Regions from separate parts of the Mucilaginibacter sp. 21P genome, predicted to be linked through region 2. Evidence: riboswitches for the same ligand, from Rfam matches in the RefSeq annotation. Region 2 holds a riboswitch; each other region holds the start of a gene.

What was found. Region 2 has a riboswitch for S-adenosylmethionine ahead of INP83_RS15230 (O-acetylhomoserine aminocarboxypropyltransferase/cysteine synthase family protein). Riboswitches for the same ligand answer to the same signal wherever they lie in the genome.
Region 1: another riboswitch for S-adenosylmethionine. It lies ahead of INP83_RS10365 (SusC/RagA family TonB-linked outer membrane protein); the one in region 2 lies ahead of INP83_RS15230 (O-acetylhomoserine aminocarboxypropyltransferase/cysteine synthase family protein).
Region 3: another riboswitch for S-adenosylmethionine. It lies ahead of INP83_RS10345 (cysteine desulfurase family protein); the one in region 2 lies ahead of INP83_RS15230 (O-acetylhomoserine aminocarboxypropyltransferase/cysteine synthase family protein).
Region 4: another riboswitch for S-adenosylmethionine. It lies ahead of INP83_RS19875 (peroxiredoxin); the one in region 2 lies ahead of INP83_RS15230 (O-acetylhomoserine aminocarboxypropyltransferase/cysteine synthase family protein).

What each region holds. Positions count from the first base shown of each region.
Region 1 is NZ_CP063061.1:2,264,243-2,268,471, reverse strand. It holds gene INP83_RS10375 (hypothetical protein) at 1-100, shown strand, start outside; gene INP83_RS10370 (aspartate kinase) at 104-1,477, opposite strand; SAM riboswitch class I at 1,694-1,805, shown strand; gene INP83_RS10365 (SusC/RagA family TonB-linked outer membrane protein) at 2,098-4,229, shown strand, end outside.
Region 2 is NZ_CP063061.1:3,404,280-3,408,508, reverse strand. It holds gene INP83_RS15240 (homoserine dehydrogenase) at 1-247, opposite strand, end outside; gene metX (homoserine O-acetyltransferase) at 247-1,302, opposite strand; gene INP83_RS15230 (O-acetylhomoserine aminocarboxypropyltransferase/cysteine synthase family protein) at 1,391-2,704, opposite strand; SAM riboswitch class I at 2,939-3,051, opposite strand; gene INP83_RS15225 (PLP-dependent aspartate aminotransferase family protein) at 3,183-4,229, opposite strand, start outside.
Region 3 is NZ_CP063061.1:2,259,039-2,263,267, forward strand. It holds gene katG (catalase/peroxidase HPI) at 1-341, opposite strand, end outside; gene INP83_RS10345 (cysteine desulfurase family protein) at 646-1,776, opposite strand; SAM riboswitch class I at 1,846-1,955, opposite strand; tRNA gene INP83_RS10350 (tRNA-Cys) at 2,301-2,371, shown strand; tRNA gene INP83_RS10355 (tRNA-Cys) at 2,387-2,458, shown strand; gene INP83_RS10360 (SusD/RagB family nutrient-binding outer membrane lipoprotein) at 2,662-4,116, opposite strand; gene INP83_RS10365 (SusC/RagA family TonB-linked outer membrane protein) at 4,121-4,229, opposite strand, start outside.
Region 4 is NZ_CP063061.1:4,460,516-4,464,744, reverse strand. It holds gene INP83_RS19885 (PAS domain-containing sensor histidine kinase) at 1-600, opposite strand, end outside; gene INP83_RS19880 (cellulase family glycosylhydrolase) at 1,027-2,097, shown strand; SAM riboswitch class I at 2,393-2,505, shown strand; gene INP83_RS19875 (peroxiredoxin) at 2,648-3,283, shown strand; tRNA gene INP83_RS19870 (tRNA-Cys) at 3,301-3,371, shown strand; gene INP83_RS19865 (DUF5996 family protein) at 3,796-4,229, shown strand, end outside.

The sequences.
Region 1 (4,229 bases), 1.1 Mb from region 2:
TCAGCCCATTTCGGTAACTGAACATGAAAATCTATCCGCGGGCATTTTTAACAAAGCCGTACCATCCGCAGCTGAAAGTGCGTATGCCGAGATAGCGTAATATCTACCCTAACGCTTTGTTCAGCGCTATTACAGATGCCTTAAACTGATCGCGCGGTACAACAAACTGGATGTTAACCCGGCCATACGCTAAACCTGCTGCCAGGATGTTTATCTCATCGCGGGCAAGTGCTGCAGTGCTTTTAGCCAGCAAACCTGGCTGATCCATATTGGTACCTAATAAACAAACCATGGAAACCGGCTCGTGCTTAACACGCTCAAATTTTGTTCTCAGATCAGTTATCAGTGCTTCCTTAAAATCGTTTTCCCAAATAACAATGGATATGCTGTTTGCACTGGTTGATTTAAAGGTATAACTAACCTGGTGCGCGGCGAATATCTCCATGATAATTAAGTCGCTGCCTACGTTGCCGGTCATCAAAGGGTCGTAAATATCGATCAGTAATTGCTTATCGGTGCCGGTGATCACCTCTACCCTTTTCAGTTGCGAAACATATTGGCGGGTTATCAGCGTACCGGGATGCGCTGGTTCAAAGGTGTTTTTGATGCGCAGATGGATGCCGGCCATTTCCAATGGCTTAGCAGCCTTTGGGTGTATAGCTTCCATGCCAACATCGGCAAGCTGATCGGCAATATCATAGTTAGTATTACCTACCGGGTGCACGTTATCGATACCAACAATATTAGGGTCGGCAGTTGAAAGGTGATATTCCTTGTGGATAATGGCCTCATCAGGCCTAAGTATGGATGCTATTTTACTGAACGTTACCTCAGAATACCCGCGGTCAAACTCGCGCATAATGCCTTCTGTACCTTTAGCGTAACCGGTTACAATACAAATGCTGTTTGGCAGATCTATTTTAGCAAAGACATCTTTAATACGCTCGTCAATTGTCATGGCGCGAGAATCGTCAAAACCGGCCATATCTACCAACACGGCATTAAGTCCCCTGGTTTTAAGGATAGCAGCCAGCACCATGGCCGAATGCGTTTCGCCAATGGAAGCCAGGATCTCGCGGGCAGCCAATAACACACCCTCATTAAGATAACCGGAAGCCAGCATTGTAGAGGCGCTATCCAGATAAACGATAGCCTTTGCCATGTGCTGATCTATCTGCGCATCAGCCCAGGTAACATCAAGGCCCAGCTCGCCATATACTGCATTTAAGCGCTTAAGTTCCACAGAAACCTCGTTAAGTGCTGTCCGGTAATCCTCTCCTTTTGCAAAACGATGGTAAACACCCGGCGCCTTAGTTTTCTTATTCTCCAGTAAAATATTGGTAACGCCGGAGAACGCCGATACAACAAGGATTCGATTGTATGGCGAATCGCCGTAAAACACAATGTTATCAATTACATCTTTAAGGGCACTCATTGATGTGCCGCCAATTTTTTCAACTGTTAACCGGGTATTCATGCCGCAAATGTATAATATCAAACGGTATTTGGGTACTTAATCTATTTTAATATATGCCCGGCAGTTGCTGTTTGCCAAATACTCTGTCCACCAAAAACTGCCCGTACGTTTCGGTATGGCGGTTTTATGCCATTAAAAAGTCATTTAGAAAAATATCTACAAAATACGTAGACATTATATATTTTTAATCTATATTTGCATCGAAGTTCTTTTTAAGACTTATCCAGAAAGACCGAGGGAATGGCCCTTTGACGTCTTAGCAACCTCTGCCCCTGCGTTGGCGAAAGGTGCTAAATCCTGCTCCTGATAAACAGGAGAAAGATAAGCGAGTGCAATTTATTTGCCGCAATTAACCGGTACTTACCTGGTGAGTTTATAAAAGACAAACAATAAACGTTACCCTACAAACAACTATGAAAACAGCTTTTACGCAAACTGTATCGTTATCCTTAACCCCTTTCGCTTTATGCTGGCGAATGCCTGGCATGTGTTGTTGCTGCTGTTGTTAACCCAGTAACATTAACTCCATTTAATTTATTGCATACTCATTAATGCAGGTAGATTTTACCGGGCAAAGTAGATAGGTATGCCATGTTCAAAACTTTATTTCACAGTAAAAAATGTCAAAAATTTACAAACTCTTACTGGTGGCTTTACTACCGGTAATCATTGTTCAGCACTTATCGGCCCAATCAATTAAGGTAAGCGGCGTGGTAACTGCTAAGGGCGACGGCCAGCCTTTACCGGGTGTAAGTGTAACCGTACAAGGCACAACCAATGGCACCCAAACAGATGTTCAGGGCCGCTTTAGTATCAATGCCAAAGTAAATGATGTGCTACAGGTATCGTACCTGGGCTTCACCACACAGCGCATCACCGTTACGCAAAGTTCCGCCCCGCTGCAGATAGTCTTAGTGGAGGCACCTAACTCACTTAATGAGGTGGTGGTGACCGCACTAAACATCAGCAAGGATAAAAAATCTTTAGGCTACGCGGTTCAGGGACTTAAGTCGAAAGACATATCCGAAGCCAAGGAAACTAACCTGGTGAATGCCCTTGCCGGAAAAATAGCCGGTGTTACCGTTACCAATAGCCAGGGCGATATGGGTTCATCGCGTATCGTTATACGTGGTGAGGTATCTATCTCCGGCAATAACCAACCCCTGTTTGTGGTAGATGGTGTGTTGGTGGATAACACGCAGCAGTTAGGCACAAACGGTTCGCGCGATTTTCCCAACTCACTATCTGATTTCAACTCTGAGGATATCGAATCTATTACCGTTCTGAAAGGCCCTAACGCTGCAGCTTTATACGGTTCGCGTGCGGCTTCAGGCGTTATCCTTATTAAAACTAAAACCGGTAAGGGTGTAAAGGGCATTGGCGTTACCATTAACTCTTACACCAGCTTTGCTACTCTTAAAGTTTTCCCTGACTACCAAAATTCATACGGACAAGGCGCTAACGGCAAATTCAGTTATGTTGATGGCAAGGGTGGCGGCGTTAACGACGGTGTTGACGAAAGCTGGGGACCGCGCTTGGACGGCCGCCTGATACCGCAATTTTACTCCAACGGCACACCGGTGCCTTTTATAGCGCATCCGGATAATGTTCGCAGTTTCTTTAATACCGGCGTTACTTTAAATAACGGTGTAGCCTTCGCGGGCAGCAGCGATAAATTCGATTTCCGAGCATCGTACAACAACCTGCACCAAACCGGTGTAGTACCTAATTCATCATTGGGGCGAAACTCGTTCTCGCTGAACACAACGTTCCGGCCTACCGATAAACTTACCGTTACCACAACCGCTAATTACATCAAAGACGATGCAGGTAACTTACCGGGTACTTACGGCAGGCGTGCAACAAGCACCATGCTCCAGTTTACATGGTTTGGCCGCCAGGTTGATGTAAGCCAGCTTAAAAACTACCGTGATGCCAACGGAAATACGTTTAACTGGAATAACAGCTACTACAGCAATCCATATTTTATCGCTTACGAAAATACCGTTGGACAGTTTAAAAATCATTTTATAGGGAGCGCTGAGGTAAACTACAAGATCATCAAAGGCTTATCTGCCAACCTGCGCACCGGTACCGATTTCTATAACGACAGGCGCAAGATAAAAGTGGCTTACGGCACAAACGGTACCCCATTTGGGTCTTATGAAGAAGATGCTTACTATGTAAACGAGACCAATACCGAAGGCCGCTTACAGTACACCAAAAAGCTGAACAAAGATTTTTCTTTAGACGCTTTTGTGGGTGGTAACATTGGTACTACAACCCGCGAGCAGAACGACCAGATAGCACCGAAACTTGCCATTGCTGGCTTATATACGCTTAGCAACTCGCGCGACCCTCTGGTATCTTCAAATGTTTACGGCAAACTTAAAACATATAGCTACTTCGCTTCGGCGCAGATAGGTTTCAGGGATTATGCCTTTATCAACGTAACCGGCCGTAATGATTGGTCGTCTACCCTGCCTGCTGCTAACCTTTCTTACTTCTACCCGTCTGTTAATGGTAGTTTGGTGCTTTCAGAAGCGCTGGATTTAAAAAGCGATGTTTTAAGCTATTTAAAAGTACGCGGCGGATGGTCAAAAGTTGGTAAAGCAACTGATCCCTACCAGTTAATTAATACTTATGGGTTTCTGGCACCGTTTAATCTGAGTCAGCCCGGCGGTGGTACGGTGGCTAATCCGCAGCAGTTGCTCAACTCAACAGACCTTAATCCGAATTTAAAACCGGAAAC
Region 2 (4,229 bases):
GAGATACGATCTCAAAGGCCGCCTCAGTATCATTTATCAATTCAACAACCGTATTAATTTCAGGGTTGTTCAATATATCGTCCCTGTCTGTAGTGAATAACTCTTTTGGTAAAGAACGGTCTTTCTCAGGGTTTTTGATGGCAATCTTTACGATCTCCAGGTTAAGGTTCTTTGTTTTGATGATATCGTACAGTCCCTGGCCCACAACGCCGAAGCCGAAGAGACCAATGGTAAGTTTTTTGCTCATTAAGCTATTTTTTGTAATTCAATAATTTTTCCCTTTACATCCGTTTTCAGGAAGGATGTGATCACCTTTGTAAGGTCTTCGGTCTCTATCAGGAAACCATCGTGACCATAAAACGAGTCTAATTCGGCAAAAGCCGATTTAGGTATATGCCTGAATAGGTATTGCTGTTCCTCAATAGGGAACAATACGTCTGACTTGATGCCAATTACCAAAGTGCGCGCCTTTACCAGGCCCAAAGCTTTATCAACTCCACCACGGCCACGGCCAACGTTGTGCGAATCCATCGCTTTTGACAAAAACCAGTAGCTGTAAGCATTAAAACGGTTCACAAGTTTTTGTCCCTGGTAGTTTTGATAGCTTGCTGCTTTAAAGCTCTCGGGTATCTCGTCGCTGTCTTCATGTTGAGTAATGCCGTAAGTTTTGTAATTACGGTAGGATAGGAGCGCGATACTTCTGGCTGCTTTTAATCCCTTTGCACCGCCATCTATACTACCTGCCTGGAAGGTACGGTCGGCGTTGATGGCCAAACGTTGCGATTCGTTAAACGCAATGCCCCATGGTGAGTGGTTGGCATTGGTGGCGATCAATATCAGGTTCTTGATACGATCCTGCTCAATAATGCTCCACTCCAATGCTTGCTGGCCGCCTAAAGAGCCACCCAATAATATTTCTATCTTATCGATAGCTAAATGGTCAGCCAGTAACTGGTGAGCTTTTACAATATCCCTGATGGTATATTCCGGAAATGCCAAAAAATAGGGTTGACCGGTTGCCGGGTTGTTGCTTAGCGGGTTAACTGTTCCATATGGCGAACCCAGAACATTAGCACAAATAATAAAATATTCATCAGGGTTAAAATGGTCTTCTGGGCCAAACAGGCCTTTCCACCAGTCGAAAACATCGGAATTTGCAGTGAGGGCATGGCATACCCACACTACATTATCCCGGTTTTTGTTGAGGGTACCGTAAGTATTGTAACCTACTTCAATACCTTGTAGTTTACGGCCCGATTCAAGTTCGAAAGTCCCTGTATAAGTAAAGGTTTGTGTACTCATTTCTTCTTTTTCAGTTATAGAGGAGCGGCTGCCTGGCAACCACTCTCTACAACTATCACTTAAAAACTAAAAAACTATTAAAAGGTCTTTATGCATATGCTAACTGACCGATCTTGACAAATGCCTGCTCAAAATCGGCTTTAATATCATCTATATGTTCAATACCAACGGCAACGCGCAGCAGGGCAGGGGTAACACCGGCAGATAACTGCTCGGCATCGCTCAGTTGTTGGTGCGTAGTTACTGATGGTTGTATAATTAATGTTTTTGAATCGCCTACATTAGCTAAATGACTAACCAATTTAAGGTTATCGATAACGGCCGACGCATTTTCCTGCCCGCCTTTTACTTCAAAAGACAACACAGCGCCAAAGCCATTCTTCAGATATTTTTTAGCGTTGGTGTGGTTTGGTGACGATTCCAGTCCCGGGTAGTTCACTTTTTCTACTTGCGGATGTCGCTCCAACCATTTAGCTAACTCAAGTGCATTATCTACATGGCGTTGTACTCTTAATGACAGAGTTTCCAGTCCTTGGATGTTTAACCAGGAATTGAATGGTGATTGCGAAGGGCCAAAATCACGCAAGCCTTCCACACGGGCACGAATGATGAAGTTGATGTTACCAAAAGGGCCATTGATTCCAAACACGTCATTGAATATCAGTCCATGATAGCCTTCGCTCGGCTCGGTAAATTGCGGGAATTTACCGTTACCCCAGTTGTAATTACCGCCATCAACAATTACACCCCCAATGCTGGTGCCGTGGCCATTTATCCATTTGGTTGTAGACTCCACAACGATGTTGGCACCGTGTTGTAACGGGCGGACCAGGTAGCCACCGGCTGCAAAAGTATTATCTACAATCAGCGGCAGATCATGCTTTTTTGCCAATGCCGCTACTTGATCAAAGTCAGGAATGTTGAAACCGGGGTTGCCGATTGTTTCTACATAAATGGCTTTGGTTTTAGCATCGATGTGTTTTTCAAGATTTTCGGCGGTATCATCCTCGGCAAAACGTACTTCTATACCAAGGCGTTTAAAAGCTACCTTAAACTGGTTATAGGTGCCTCCATACAAATACGGCGAGGTAACAAAGTTGTCGCCGGCTTGCAGGATATTATTTAAAGCAATGAACTGAGCCGCCTGGCCTGATGCTGTTGCTAAGGCCGCTACACCACCTTCAAGAGCGGCAATGCGTTTCTCAAAAACATCAGTTGTCGGGTTCATCAAACGGGTATAGATGTTGCCAAATTCCTTTAAAGCAAAAAGGTTGGCACCATGCTCGGCGTTGTTAAATACGTAAGACGTGGTTTGATACAAAGGAACTGCGCGTGACCTGGTGGTAGGATCTACTTCCTGACCGGCGTGTAATTGTAGGGTTTCAAATTTTAGTGCAGACATGGTAGTATTTTTTAAGTTGATTTAAACTGAGATTAACTGGCGTGCGGATAGAACTATCCTAAGCAGGGTGACACGTATTTTTCAGGAAACAGAAAAAGGGAACGTGTACTGCATCAACAGCAGCAGCAACACATACAAATACAGCCATTAGCAGGGTTGTATACAGTAAACGTACCCGATTGGGTTTGCGATGTGTTTTGTTGGGCTAAATAAATCAGACTTTTCATGACTATTAATTTATATCCCCCGGGTAAATTATTTTCCGGGACAGGAATTGGCACCTTCTGCACCTTGCAGGGTTGCCAGCGGTTCTCAGAGCCTGATCTCTCGCCGCTTCTTTATAAATCAAAATCCGTGTGAGGGAAAATTGATCATGGTATTGCTACCAAATATTGTTTCAAATATAGGGCAATAGGAAAGTATCTTCCAAATAAAATTTTTAAATAATTGAAAAATAAAGATTACGTGAGTGCGAAAATCAAGCCATAGCCTGCTCCAGATCAGCAATCAGATCATCAATATGCTCTAAACCAACAGAGACCCGCAGTAGATTAAATGGTGTTTTGGTATCCGGCCCTTCAACAGATGCGCGGTGTTCTATTAAACTTTCAACGCCGCCTAAACTCGTTGCCTGCGTAAAAATCTTTAAGGAATTGATTACCTTTTTCGCTTCTTCTTCGCCGCCTTTTAGCGTAAAGGACATCATTGCACCTGGCAGTGTCATTTGTTCTTTTGCCACGCTATACTGCGGGTGCGAAGTTGAGCCCGGATACATGACCTGCTCAACCGCCGCATGATTTTCTAAGAAAGTTGCCAAAAGCTGCGCATTATGTACATGGCCTTTTACACGATACGGAAGCGTTTTAATGCTGCGAACCAAATAGTAGCAATCCATTGGAGAGGGTATGGCGCCACCCATGGTTTGCACATTTCGGATCTTTTCCCACCAATCTGTTTTTTCAGCAGTGATCAACGCGCCGCCCATCAGATCGCTATGGCCGCCAAAATATTTGGTGGTAGAGTGCATCACAACATCGGCACCAAGTGTTAGGGGTTGCTGGCATATCGGTGTTGCAAAGGTGTTGTCACATACCACTTTGATATCGTGTTCGCGGGCTATGGCAACCACCTTTTTTATATCGGTGATCTTAAGCAGCGGGTTTGATGGTGTTTCAACCCATATCAGCCGGGTATTTGTTTTAATATGTGACCTTAGCGTTTCTTCGTTATTTACATCAACAAAGTCAAATTCCAGGATGCCGGCAAAAAGCTGCTTTAGCTGGTTGCGTAATCCGTGGTACATGTCATCAGGCGCAATAATGTGGCTACCAGGCTCAAGGGATTGAAAAACGGCCATACCCGCCGCGTTGCCGGATGAAAAAGCAGCAGCTTCAACCCCTTGATCTAACTTCGCCAAAACCTTTTCTAACGCATCACGGTTTGGGTTAGCTGAGCGACTGTACTGATAACCGGAGGAAAAGCCCCCATCGGCATCGCGCTCAAAGGTTGTAGCCATAACAATTGG
Region 3 (4,229 bases), 1.1 Mb from region 2:
CCACGGCCATCGGTTACGCGGTAAGTACCGGCGCTGTGCCATGCCATACGTATGAATAAGCCGCCGTAATGACCAAAATCTGCAGGCCACCAGTCTTGCGAATCGGTCATCAACGCGTGCAGGTCTTGTTTAATGGCTTCCAGGTCTAATGATTTAAACTCTTCGGCATAGTTAAACTGCTCATCCATCGGGTTGGTAAGCTGCGAATTTTGGCGTAAAATATTCAGCTTAAGCTGGTTTGGCCACCAATCGCGGTTGCGTGTACCGCCACCTGCGGTGTTATGAGTCAAAGTGCCATTGTGGAAAGGGCATTTGCTGATGTCGTTCGAATTGTTTTCCATGTTAAAATTGATTGGTTAGTATCTGATGATTAACAAATGTGAAGGTAGGAGTTAAACAAACACAATACCAATCGAATTTTTCGATAACGAATAGGGAAAAGTTATATGCAGAGCTGTGAGGGGAGTAGAGTTAGGAGCGTTTGCCGATTGACTCACCCCGACATTGCTGACGCTTGTCGACCCTCTCTTCGCTGTGCGAAAAGAGGGTAAGGATAGTTATCCCTCTGGTGCATGCAGCGGAGAGGGTCCGGCGTGGCGCAGACCGGGTGAGTAAATTTAGGTTTTGAAAATATCAGCAGTTGCTTTATGCCGCTAAAGGCTGCAATAAAGCAGATAATACATTTACCACCCGATTAATCTCTTCAGCGGTGTTGAACCGGCTAAATGAGAAACGTACGGTGTGACGCCCCGGACGAATTTTTAATGCCTGTAATACGTGTGAGGCGGCCCCGGTTGAGCAGGCACTGCCACCGGATACTGCTATGCCTTGTTCGTCCAAACATCGCAGCAGATCGTCCCCGGTATTGGGCAGGCAAACGCTAAGCACCGTGTATAAACTTTTATCTGCGTTGGCAGAATTGCCATTAAAGCTAACGCCGCTGATATTATCTAACAAGCCTGCCACCAACTGGTCTTTTAGTGATTGTATATATAGTTGATGTTGATCCAGATCGGCATAAGCCAGTTGCAGCGCTTTAATAAGGCCTACTATGCCTGCTATGTTTTCTGTACCGGCGCGTAATTTTGCTTCCTGACCGCCGCCGTGCAGCAGTTGGGTTATGGGAGACTCCTTGCGGCAGTATAAAAATCCCACGCCCTTTGGCCCGTGAAATTTATGTGCCGATGCTGCAAGATAATGAACCTTCAGCTTTTGCAGATCATGAACGTAGTGACCTATTGTTTGTACCGTATCGGTATGGAAAAGCGCTTTATATTCTTCGCAAAGTTCGCCAATTGCAGCTATATCATTTAAGTTGCCTATCTCGTTATTTGCATGCATTACCGATACAAAGCTTTTTGGATGCTGTTGTAGCAAGCTTTCCAGATGTACAAGGTCCAATGTCCCCTGAGCATCATGTTCGATGTAGCTTATTTTGATCTTACCTTTTCTCTCAAATTGTTGCAGTGTGTGCAGTACTGCATGGTGTTCAAATTTGGTAGTGATAACGTGCTCAACTTCTGCGCCGTAAATAGCCGAATGGATGGCGGTATTGTCTGCCTCGGTGCCCCCGGATGTGAATATGATCTCCTCCGGACTGGCGTTTAATAATTGCGCAATGGTTTTGCGGCAACTATCCAGCGTAGCTTTAACTTCTCTGCCAAACGCATGATGAGATGAAGCATTGCCAAAGTGCTGCAGGTAAAACGGCGTCATGGCTTCAAATACTTGTTTATCTAATGGAGTTGTTGCGGCGTTATCAAGGTAAATTTTCATATGTTAAATAAATTAATGTCTTTATGAAACTTACCAGTTCACCGGGGCTTGGCAGCAGAACGCTGCTATTGCTTATCTTTCTCCATTAATTACAGGAGCAGGATTTAGCACCTTTTACCAAAGTGGTACAGGTTGCTAAGACGTCAAAGGGCCATTCCCTCGGTCTTTCTGGATAAGTTTTAAAGAACGTTTCGACAGCAAATATACAAATAATATATAAAGTCTATAGTTTTATAGATTTTTTTTGATTTTTCATTTTAGGTGTTTACTTTTGTCCTGTCCGATAAGAAAAACAACATGAGCATCAACGCTAAAATATCTACGTCCGCTGTTAAATCAAGCTTCTCTCAAAGGCTTGGTTATTGTTGTTGTTGATTTCGGCATCTCGTTAAAATCTTTTGATTTTATGATTTTATATAATAGGTCGTTTCGGTCTGTGATTCACACTATTTTTCAAACAATAAATATTTTAAAAACAATCTTCTAAAGCCCCTCTCCAAAGAAAAGGGGTGGGGAGAAGCTAAGGTTAGGTGGCCGAGTGGCGAGGCACGGGTCTGCAACACCTGTTACAGCGGTTCAAATCCGATTCTAACCTCTAAATAAAACAAAAGGCGGGGTGGCCGAGTGGTTAGGCGGGCGTCTGCAAAACGCCATACAACGGTTCGAATCCGTTCTCACGCCTCTTTTAAGTTTCTCATCTCAGGTTTATAATTGGTTACAAAGTGCCCCTGCCCAACAGGGGCCTTTGTTGTTTATGTCTGAACCCGAATTGAAAGAATTTGAGGAATAACAGAATTATAAAAATTCAGCAAATTATTTTAATTCGGGTCCATACAAAAAAAGGCTGCGAAATTTCGCAGCCTTTACAATGAAGTTTTTTAATTATCAATTCACATCGAACCATAATTTGGTAGTTAATGCGTCAGCGCCCTGGCTGGCAACTGCAGCTTTGTAGCTGGTGCCATTAAGCGATTGCTCTGTACCGGGGTAGATAAACCTTAGCGGTATCTTGCCTCCAAGTGTACCGGCAACTGCCGGGGTAAGTTGCGGATAATCCAGGCGTCGCCATTCGGCATAAGCCTCTAATCCCTGGCCAAATAGCGCAATCCATTTTTGTTCGCCTATTGATTTACGATAGTTAGCCGCATCATATGCAACGCTGCTTTGAGCCAGGTAGGTGTTTATATCGGCGGTGCCTATACCGTATTGCGTTAATGATGCGGTTATAGCCTGCCTGTACAAATCGGCAGCGTTGCCGGCAATAAAACCGCGTTGGGCAGCTTCGGCCTGGTCAAATAGTACTTCAGCATAACTGATGATCACTGCCGGTGCGCTTGGCGCTAAAAAGTAGGTGCCCGGTTTTGATGTTTTCGTAAAGCCATAGCTGCTGGCATCACCTACCAAAAGTCCGTTTGGCAAGCCAACATAAGTTTGTGGTGTAGCATCCTTTGTTTTGCTGGCATAAACCGGCAGGCGCGGGTCATTTAATGCAAAAAGCTTATCTACAATTGTTTTGCTGATGCGGTAATCATCCCTGGTATCAAACAAATTGCTGATAGGGTTTTGGTTAGGCGATGCCGCGTAAACCAGTTGTGCGGTTTCGCTGTTACTGCTGATGTAACCGCTGCCATCCGCTTGAATGTCGGCCAGTACCTGCTTTGCTTTTTCAGGCTCGCGGTCTGCAATGCGCAGGGCAATACGTAAACGCAGCGAGTTGGCAAATTTTTTCCATAGCAGTATCTGGTTTGCGCCGCTGCTGGTGCCATAGATGATGTCGCCTGCAATTGCAGGACCTGAAGGGCTAAGGAAGGTTTGAGCCGATTTCAGATCATCGAGGATGGCAAAATACACATCCTTTTGTTTGTCGTAAGCAGGTGTCAGGAATTCGTTAATGCTTGCTGCCTGCGTGTAAGGCACATCGCCATAATTATCAGTTAGCAATTGGAAAGCCCATGATCTTAGTACTAAAGCAACTCCTTTATAATTAGGGTTAGCTTGTGCATCGGCAATTTTTACAAGTGCGTTAAGATTCACAACCCCTCTTGAATAACCTGTACCCCAAAGCTCATTAAAGGATGTACTGGTATAGATATACCTGTCGGGGTCGGTATACTGTATCTTGGCCCAGTTTTGTACCCAAAGCAAGCTGGCGTCCATATTATTGGATGTCCCCCAGTAAGTATCTGCCAAAGCTTTTGTTACGCCTGTTAAGATATAATCCGGCTGACCGGTTTCTGACGCGTTTGGATTTTTGTTGATATCCTCAATCGTTTTTTTGCAGGCTGTTGCCGATAAAAGCAGTGTTCCTGATATGATGGTGGCTAAATATTTAATTTTCATTGTTTTAGAATTTGAGGTTCACGTTAAAACCAAGGTTACGTACAGTAGGCAGCGTAAGGTCTTCTAAACCTTGTGCGTTACCGCTGTTAAATGCTGTTTCAGGATCAATGTTG
Region 4 (4,229 bases), 1.1 Mb from region 2:
TTCGAGCAGCGGGCGATATTGTGGTAAAAAGAATTCAATGGCTTCCGGAACGCTTAATTTGATATGATTGCTCAGCTCAAAGATGTCATATACCTCCGGGCTAAATTTAAGCTCCATGCTTCGGCTGTCTATCTCCCACAAACCTATCTTAGCAATACGGCCTATCTCAAGAGCCTGTAATTCGCTTTCGGCGCTTTTTGCCTGCGCAAGTTTTATGGCGTTGATGTTGGTGAGAAAGCCATACATCACATTACCATTACCTGTGTCGCGGCGATGAGTTGTACTTTCAAACCATTGGTAACCTTGGTTTTTGGTAAGCAGGCGGATATGAGCTACGCGTGGACCATCATGTTTTGGGGAGTAAGTGGCTTTGATGAATGCATCTTTATCCTGGTAATAAAGTAAATGATCGAAGAAATAATTGTTTGAACATTCAATTTCTCCGGGCGAATAACCCAACATATTATAAAAACCCTTAGACCATTTAAGCTCTTTGCTTTGGTTGTGGTACTCCCAAATACCAATGTCCTTGTTATCTATAAGATGTGCTATATAAGACAGGCTCTCACCGTCAAAAGTATGTCCGTCTGTCAAAGTCATTCACGCAATTATCAAAAATTCATTCTGTAACGCCGTGTTATTGTAAATAATATGCCAAAGCCGCAAGTACAACTATTTGTTGTTTAAAATTTCGAGCAGGGAAACAAGAATTTCTTGTTTCGTAAAATTGATTAACCCTTGGTTTATGAGGGGTTGATCAATTCGTCATGCTCACAAAATCGAAACTCAATCGGCTAAAACTATCGCGTGTATACGTTTGCTTTTCTGTTTGGTTATTAAAATTAACCGTGTAAAAATACTATATATTTTAAGACGACAAGCTACTTAATTTAAGTGTTTTACAACTTTTATGATTATCAATATTTTTAATATCACAAATATTGCTGATTCAACAGATCTGTTTTCTTATGATATATGTACTATTGACATTTTTTTATAAGTTTACCGCTACCAATTTAAAAACTTATGAGATTTACTTTGTTAACAGCCCTTGCTGCGGCATTTATCAGCACCACTTCTGTTAATACAATTGCACAAAACGCTCCGGTAGCCAAAGTATGGCCGGCGGCTAAAGCAAACACCTGGTATGCGCAACACAAATGGATGAGCGGCGCTGATTTTATACCCAGCACGGCTATCAACCAGTTAGAAATGTGGCAGGCTGATAGCTTTGATCCTAAAACCATAGACAAAGAATTAGGCTACGCGGAGGGGATAGGCTTTAATACTATGCGTGTGTTCTTATACAGTCTTGCCTGGCAACAGGGTAAACCCGGCTTTAAAAAACGCATAGACGATTATTTAGCCATTGCAGATAAGCACCATATTAAAACCATGTTTGTTTTTTTTGATGATTGCTGGAACGCTGATGCAAAAATTGGTAAACAGCCTGCGCCAAAAACCGGCGTACATAATTCAGGTTGGCTGCAGGATCCGGGTAACCGCCTGGGTACGCCTGGCCAGGAAGCTATGCTAAAAGCTTACGTAACCGACGTAATGACCGCCTTTAAAAACGATAAACGCATATTGCTTTGGGACCTTTACAACGAGCCGGGCAACTCTAAAAAGAAAGATGCCTCAATGGACCTGCTGGTAAAAGTGTTTACCTGGGCAAGAGCGGTAAACCCTTCACAGCCGCTATCTGTTGGTTTGTGGGATTGGTCGTTTGAGAAGCTAAACGCTTACCAGGCGTTAAATTCTGACGTGATCACTTACCACGATTACACTGAGGAGCCTTCGCATTTGAAAACCATCCAGATGCTGAAAACACACGGCAGGCCGTTGATCTGTACCGAATACATGGCCCGCACGCGCAACAGTCGCTTTGAAACGGTTATGCCCATGTTAAAGAAAGAGAATGTTGGTGCGCTTAACTGGGGCTTCGTAGCCGGTAAAACCAACACCATTTATGCCTGGGACACCCCAATGCCAAATGGCGGCGAACCCAAAGAGTGGTTCCATGATATTTTCCGCAAGGATGGTACTCCTTACAAGCCTGAAGAGGTAGAGTTGATCAAAAAACTGAACGGCAAATAGGCTTAGTTATATGTTAGTCTTAGGGTAGAAGGCGATGCAATTGATCGCATCGCCTTCTGTTTTTAAGCTGATATGGGACAAATTGCCATTATCAACTGTCGTTAAAGCGGCTTTTACAGGTGTTCACGTTCACGCCATGAACACTTGTGAACACCGTGAACGCTGACAAAAAATTGTCAGTATTGCTATTCTTAAATATTTATCCCTCATTATCAATAACTTATAATATTTTAAATAAAAGACTACCAAATTTGTAGTTTTTATTTATTTTTGTATCGTTATCGTTCTTTAAATATACTTATCCAGAAAGACCGAGGGAAGGGCCCTGCGAAGTCTTAGCAACCTGTACCGCTTGGTAAAAGGTGCTAATTCCTGCTTTGTACTAATTAGTACTGAGACAGATAAGCTGATTTAAACGACCTGCATTGCCGCAGGATATCACTGTTACAGCCCATCTATCGCTTACTTCCGGATATATTATTGAAACTATTTTACCAATAGCAGGCTTATTTAAAAGCTGTTTAAATATTCAACTTAAAAAATTAGAACCATGAGTTTAAGAATTGGCGACGATGCCCCAAACTTTAAGGCGCAAACATCAAAAGGCGAAATTGACCTTTACGAATACCTTGGCGATGGCTGGGGGGTACTTTTCTCGCATCCTGCCGATTATACCCCGGTATGTACTACCGAGTTGGGAAAAACGGCTGCATTAAAAGACGAATTTGAGAAACGTAACGTAAAGGTGCTTGCTTTAAGCACTGATAACGTTGAATCGCACAAAGGCTGGATCAACGACATTAACGAAACGCAGAACGTAGAGGTAACTTTCCCCATTATCGGCGATGAGGACCGTAAGATCTCTGAGGCCTATGATATGATCCACCCTAATGCTTCGCTAACGGCTACCGTACGTTCATTGTTCATCATCGGTCCCGACAAAAAGATCAAACTGATCATTAGCTACCCGGCATCAACCGGCCGCAACTTTCAGGAAATCTTAAGGGTGATAGATTCGTTGCAGTTAACCGCTTACCACAGCGTTGCTACCCCGGCCGATTGGAAAGACGGTGAGGATGTGGTAGTGTTACCGGCCATAAAAACCGAAGATATTCCGGCTAAGTTCCCTAAAGGTTTCAAAGAGGTGAAACCTTACCTGAGAACTACGCCGCAGCCTAATAAATAAGGCTTCTGAAAATTTTAAGCCGCGTGACCGAGAGGATAGGTGAGGGCCTGCAAAACCTTACACGGTAGTTCGAATCTACCCGCGGCATCAAACTACTAAACTGCTAACTAAAGTAATTGGGCCGCAAGGCCCATTGCTTTTTTAGGCATACGCCAATCCTTCTTAAGAAAGACACGTGTAAAAAAGAACCGTGTCATTGCGAGCGATAGCGCGGCAATCTCATCGCGTTAGTGCCACGCGAGGAGATTGCCACGTCGTCCCGATAGCCATCGGGACTCCTCGCAATGACATGGCTTATTTCCTCATCCTCTTTGCGTAGCAGAAAGGGTCGCGCATCCCGATAGCAATAGGGACGGGGTGAGTCAACTCGTCAATTAACTCACCCCGACACCGCTACGCTTGTCGACCCCCTCTTCGCTGCGCGAAAAGAGGGTAAAGACAAAGCCCCTCTCCTTTGGAGAGGGGTTGGGGTGAGGCTCCAACAATTCCTCCCCCTCACTTGTAGTACCATTATGAGCAAATCAACACACAACTGGCCTGTTCTTGATTTTCATTACCTGAAAGATACCATTGCCACCGTACACATGTGGACGCAGATGATAGGCAAGGTACGTTTGAAAAAATCGCCTTGGATAAACCACTCCTGGCAGGTTACTTTGTATGTGAGCGCTAATGGCTTAACTACCGGAAGCATCCCTTACGAGGATGGTATTTTTCAGATAGATCTCGACCTGGTGAACCATCAGCTGCACATTACAACCAGCACAGGTGGTAAATGTACAGGCTCGTTAGGGGCAGCCACCATTGCCGATTTTTATCATACGCTGATGGATAAGCTGAAGGCCGTATGTGTTAACGTGGAGATCTATGCCGTACCAAACGAGTTGCAAACGGCTATTCCTTTTGCAGAAAATACTGCACCATGTTTGTATAACCCCGAGGCTAT